Regions from separate parts of the Terribacillus jepli genome, predicted to be linked through region 1. Evidence: riboswitches for the same ligand, from Rfam matches in the RefSeq annotation. Region 1 holds a riboswitch; the other holds the start of a gene.
What was found. A riboswitch is a leader RNA that binds a small molecule or an ion and turns the genes downstream of it on or off. The one in region 1 is predicted to bind S-adenosylmethionine.
Positions count from the first base shown of each region.

Region 2: linked by a shared signal. The riboswitch ahead of AB1K91_RS04315 (methionine biosynthesis PLP-dependent protein) and the one ahead of AB1K91_RS16660 (LLM class flavin-dependent oxidoreductase) in region 1 are both predicted to bind S-adenosylmethionine.

Region 1 covers NZ_JBFEGH010000017.1:58,875-61,996, reverse strand. The annotation lists gene AB1K91_RS16670 (CAP domain-containing protein) at 1-653, shown strand, start outside; gene AB1K91_RS16665 (DnaJ family domain-containing protein) at 726-1,097, shown strand; SAM riboswitch class I at 1,110-1,211, shown strand; gene AB1K91_RS16660 (LLM class flavin-dependent oxidoreductase) at 1,289-2,653, shown strand; gene AB1K91_RS16655 (S66 family peptidase) at 2,672-3,122, opposite strand, start outside.
Region 2 covers NZ_JBFEGH010000003.1:29,121-32,242, reverse strand. The annotation lists gene AB1K91_RS04320 (aminotransferase class I/II-fold pyridoxal phosphate-dependent enzyme) at 1-7, opposite strand, end outside; gene AB1K91_RS04315 (methionine biosynthesis PLP-dependent protein) at 19-1,119, opposite strand; SAM riboswitch class I at 1,199-1,302, opposite strand; SAM riboswitch class I at 1,488-1,591, shown strand; gene AB1K91_RS04310 (M20 metallopeptidase family protein) at 1,701-2,897, shown strand; gene AB1K91_RS04305 (ABC transporter substrate-binding protein) at 2,910-3,122, shown strand, end outside.

The DNA.
Region 1 (3,122 bases):
AATGGGTGAATGACTATCTATCAGCTTATAACATTAACATTAATGTTGATAGCTTGCTAGCGAAGTATAATAAGCAACAGCCTGCTCAACAAGAGAAAGCACAAACTCAAGCACCTAAGCAAGAAGAAGCAAAAGCACCTGCTTCTAATAAAAAAGAGCAAAAAGAAGAAAAAGCTGATGAGCAAGCAACTGAACAAAAAGCACAAGCTCCAGCACAAAAACAAGAAACTGCTTCTGACAGCAAACAAACAGAAGACAAGCAAGCTACTGAAGGCCTGAGTGCATTCGAACAACAAGTAGTGGACTTGACTAACAAAGAGCGTGAAAAAGCTGGTCTCAAGCCGTTGAAAGCAGACGCCGAACTAAGCAAAGTAGCACGTGCAAAATCCCAGGATATGGCGGACAAAGGCTACTTCGATCATAACAGCCCGACTTACGGTTCTCCGTTCGACATGATGAAATCTTTCGGAATCTCTTATAAAACTGCTGGTGAAAACATCGCCCAAGGTCAAAAGACTCCAGAAGAAGTCGTGGAAGCTTGGATGAACAGCCAAGGTCACCGTGAAAACATCCTAAACCCTGATTACACAAACATCGGTGTAGGTTATGTAGAAAACGGTAACTATTGGACACAGCAATTCATTGGTAAATAATTCAGATTATTGTATAATGAAAAGCAACCGATTGTGAATCGGTTGCTTTTTTTGCATTTTTGGAGGGATTGTATGGATCTGATTTCGCTGCTTGCGGAAGAAAGGATAAAAAAGGCGGAAGAAAGTGGAGAATTCCGCAACCTTCCTGGTACAGGAAAACCTTTGGTACTGGAGGATTTATCCGGTGTACCAGAGGATATGCGGATGAGCTATAAGGTTCTGAAGAATGCCGGCTATATCCCACCTGAAATGGAGCTGCAAAAAGAAATTGTAGCACTGCGCGATTTACTGCGTGCTTGTACGGATGATTCGGAGCGAGCGGATTATCGGAAACGGATCAGCGAAAAGGAGATTCAATACGAAGCATTGCTTCAGAAACTCAAGAGAAATTCGCCAAGTGCACTGAATCAATACCGGGAACGGATTGAAAACAAACTAACATAATCACATAGTATTTTCTTATCACGAGAGGTGGAGGGACTGGCCCTTGGAAGCCTCGGCAACAGGCAGGGATGCACTGTGCCAATTCCAGCAGACGACAAGTCTGACAGATAAGAGGAGCTTTTACCTTGGATAAGGAGCCTCTTCTGTAAAACGGAAGAGGCTTTTTTACATATGCAGAGGAGTGGAGAATGATGACGAAACAAATTATCTTGCAAGCATTTGATATGACATCCGCTATGCACAATGCCCATGGTTTATGGAAGCATCCGGAGAACAGACGGCATCGGGAATACAAGTCGCTGGACTACTGGGTCGAGCTTGCGCGTCTTTTGGAAAAAGGAAAGTTCGATGCAGTGTTTTTTGCTGATGTGCTTGGTGTTTATGATGTTTATGGAGGGGATGAAAAGGCAGCATTGCGTGACGGGGTCCAAGTGCCGCTGAATGATCCAGCTTTTGCTATCCCGGCTATGGCAGCGGTGACAGAGCATCTTTCCTTCGCTGTCACAGTCAGTACATCGTACGAGCAGCCATTCCATAATGCACGAAAATTCTCTACGCTCGACCATTTGACCAAGGGTCGTGTCGCTTGGAATATCGTTACATCTTACTTGCCGAATGCGGCCCGGAATTTCGGGCTGGAGAAAATGGTCAAGCATGATGAACGTTACAGAATAGCCGAGGAATTCCTGGAGGTTTCCTATAAATTGCTTGAAGATAGCTGGGAAGAGGATGCGGTTGTGTCGGATCCGGCAAGAGGTGTGCTCGTGGACCCGGAAAAGGTACATCGTATCAAGCACAAGGGCAAATACTTCTCAGTCGAAGGACCGCATGTCAGTGAACCGTCACCGCAGCGCACGCCAGTGCTTTACCAAGCCGGTACTTCTGAAAAAGGACGGGAATTCGCAGCCAGGCATGCTGAATGTGTATTCGTTGGCGGACCTACACCAGAAAAGATCAATTACTATATCGAGGATATCAAAACGCGGGCAGAAGCGTATGGCAGAAGCCGTGCTGAAATCAAAGCATTCACTTTCCTGAATGTGGTCGTTGCCGAAACGGAAGAGAAAGCGCAGGCGAAATATGAGGAAATCAAGAAATATTGGAGTGCAGATGCAGCCAAAGCCCAGTATGGCGGATCGACTGGTTATGACTTAGCTTCCTATGAAAATGAAGATGAATTGTTCACATACAAGCATACAGAACAAGGGCAATCGCGGGCTGCGTATTTGACAAAGGATGCTGCTAAGCCCTTCACTGTCAAAGAAATACAGGAGAAATTCAGCAAGCCGGCTGAGATGGATATCATCGTCGGGAGTCCTGAACAGGTGGCTGACAAGATAGAAGATCTCTTTGTGCGAAGCGGGGTCGATGGCTTCAATTTGACGCATTACATTACGCCGAAGGACTTGGTAGACTTTGTTGAATTAGTCGTGCCAATCCTGCAGAAGCGAGGATTATACAAAAAGGAGTATGCAGAAGGAACATTCCGGGAGAAATTATATGGACATCCGCATCTTACCGGGGCGCATCCGGCGAAACAAGGAAAGAGGAGCTGAAGCATCAGCTCCTTTTTTCTATTCCAGATAAGTCAAAATGCCATTGCCTTCTTGATAAGAGACTGTTGCCAAAGCGCCATTGATCATCGTTAACTGCGGCGGCATATGTCCAATATCTGTATCATAAATGATCGGCAATCCGATTTCATCGGCGAATTCATGGATCATTTGCTCCACGGTGTAATCTTCTGAAGGTGTGCTCCGGGCGGGTCTGCCGAATAATACACCGCTTGCCCGATCGAACCAGCTGTGTTCTTTCAGATGCCAAAGGTTTCGGTACGCTTCGGCTGATGCCCAATCAGCCCATTCCAGATAGATGATCGTATTTTCTTCAAATGTTTCACGCCATTTCTGAATAGGTGCGTATTTTGTTCCAGCGATGACGGTCAGCGTATTCAGACAGCCGCCGATCAATCGGCCGGTAAAAGAGACCGGTTGGCCTGTGGTGGATTTCCATTGCGTTTTACTG
Region 2 (3,122 bases), on a different contig from region 1:
CTCCCATAAGATGACCTCCTAATCCAATCTTTCGAATGCTTGCTGCAAATCACCGATCAAATCTTGCGCTTCTTCAATCCCGACAGAGAAACGAAGCAGCCGGTCGCATATTCCCCTCGCCTCTCTTTCTTCAACAGGGATATCCGCATGGGTCTGTGTCATCGGGTACGTGATGAAACTCTCCACTCCGCCAAGGCTTTCGGCAAATGTAATGATGTTCAGGCTGCGAAGGAACGGATCGACCCATTTGCTGTCCTTGACCCGAAAGGAAAGCATTCCTCCCTTACCTGCATAGAGGACATCCTTCACCTTCGGCTCCTCTCTTAAATACGCCGCGATGTGTTCAGCATTGGCTTGGTGCTGCCGCATTCGGAGTGGCAACGTCTTCAAGCCGCGGATGAGAAGCCAGGCATCAAGCGGGGATAGTACCGCACCCGTACCGTTGTGCAGGACCGACAGACGCTCTGATAGCTCTTCGCCTTTACTCACGACGAGTCCAGCCAGTACGTCGTTATGACCGCCGATATATTTTGTTGCACTATGGATGACGATATCTGCTCCTTGTGTAATTGGCTGCTGGAAATATGGCGTCAGGAAGGTATTGTCGACAATCAACAACAGATTGTGTGCTTTTGCCAACTTCGCATACGCTGCAATGTCAATTTCCTGCATCAAAGGGTTTGTCGGTGTCTCCAGGAAAATCGCTTTTGTCTTATCCGTAATCAACGCTGCTGTGTCTTCCACTGTTCGAAATGGAGCGTAAATCGCAGTCACTCCGAATGAATTGGAATAGAAGTCGAACAGTCGATAGGTGCCTCCATAGATGTCCTCCGGTACAAGCAATGAGTCGCCAGATCGGAAAAGTGATAGTACGAGTTGAATGGCTGCCATACCCGAACTGCAGGCAAAAGCCCTATCTCCTTTTTCAAGCTCAGCGAACCCATCTTCCAGAACAGACCTGGTCGGGTTCTTCGTCCGGGAATAATCATAACCGGTTGATTGCCCGATTCCGCCATGCGCATAAGCAGTGGAAAGATAAACCGGAGGATTAACCGCGCCTGTCACTCCATCACTTCGATTTCCTAACTGTACAAATGTTGTCTCCAAGCTACTTCCCATATTGTTTCTCACCCTTCTCTTGAAAAAAAAAGAACCTTCTCCCCAAAAAGGAAGAAGGTTCAGTGATAACCGAATCAGCTTCTTATCTTTAAGGCGGATACCTTTTGGATTTAGCACCGTGTCATGACAGACTGGTTGCTGAGACATCATAGGGCCAATTCCCTCCGCCTCTCTTGATAAGAAAGTACTATTTATTTTTTAATATATAGTCATGTTAACATACAAGAAAATTCAGTCAATATTTTTTTGAAATTTTCCATCAAATATAAAATTTCTATTGAATTTCTTAGCTGGACCACATATCAAAGTCAGAAAATAGGATTGACACCCAGAAGTTTTCGGTCTATCCTTTTCTTTACAACTGATATTTCTTATCCAGATTGGTGGAGGGAATGGCCCTACGAAACCAAAGCAACAGGCTGCAGACCGCAGTACTGTGCTAATTCCAGGTGTTTGACACTGAAGATAAGAAGAGCGGAAGCTTAAAATGGGCCCTCTTCTGACGGAAGAAGGGTCTTTTTTTAAGAATAAATCCGATTAAATTCATTGGATATATCAAGATTATTACAGGAGGGTAATAGATGGAAACCATCAAGCAGGCACTAGCCGAAGTACATACGTATTTAGAAAGTGATTTCCCGGAAGTTGTCGAATGGAGACGTTATCTGCATCAGCATCCCGAATTGAGTTTTCAGGAGACAGAGACTGCCCGTTTCATCGCGGATAAACTGCGCAGCTTCGGCTATGAGGATATCCAAACGAATATCGGCGGTCATGGAATTGTCGCCGTACTATCAGGAAAAGAAGCAGGACCGACAATTGCCCTCAGAGCCGATTTCGATGCCCTGCCGATAGAGGATGAGAAAGAAACAGCGTATCGATCCAAGACGCCTGGCGTGATGCACGCTTGCGGACACGACGGTCATACTGCTGCTTTGCTTGGGACTGCCAAAGCATTGATCAAACATAAGGACAGCCTGAAAGGCAAAGTTGTCTTCCTTTTCCAGCCAGCTGAAGAAGTCCCGCCTGGCGGTGCCAAGGCAATGATAGAAGACGGTGCACTTGACGGTGTCGACTATGTCTATGGCGCTCATCTTAACTCTGCTGCCCCTGTCGGGAAGATCGGTGTCGGCGAAGGATTCAAAATGGCTGCTGTGGATAAATTCGCGATCACCATCCAAGGAAAAGGCGGTCATGGCGCAGCTCCTCAGGAGACAGTCGATCCAATCGTCATCGGCAGTGATATCGTAAGCGCCTTGCAGAAGATTGTCAGCCGCAGAGTCAGCCCGCTGGAATCTGCAGTGCTGACACTCGGTGTCTTCCAGTCAGGGAATGCATTCAATGTCATTCCGGATACCGCAAAACTGGAAGGCACAGTCCGGACATTCAATGCTGACATCCGCAAGCAGGTCAGGCAGCAGATAGAAGCAATCATTTCCGGGATTACGAGCGGATTCGGTGCCACTTATTCCATTGATTATTTGCATGGCTATCCTGCACTTTATAACCATCCAGAAGAAACTGCTTTATTGCAGCGGCTGTTCTCTGAACAATTCGGCGAAGAACAAATAATTGACCTTGAAACCGGGATGGGCGCAGAGGATTTCGCTTATTACCTGCAGGAAAAACCCGGCAGCTTTTTCAAAGTCGGCTCCCGCAATGAAGATACCGCCACACACTATCCGCATCATCATCCGAAGTTCGACATCGATGAGCGAGCACTGCTCATCACCGAGAAAGCATTCACGAAAATCGTATTCTCGTTATTGGGAAGCTAAGGGGGAAATGTCTTGAAAAAGAAACTCGCACTTATACTATTCGGCTTAGCGGCCACCATCGCCCTGTTCGGGTGCTCCAGCAATTCCAGCAGCGGTTCCGGTGCAAGCGGCGGCGAACCTGTGGAAGGCGGCGATTTGAACGTTGCGATGACAGCAGATCCTGACACGCTTGACTGGATGTATTCCGGCGAAAGCGCTGCGAGAAAAATCGGCTGGCATATCTAT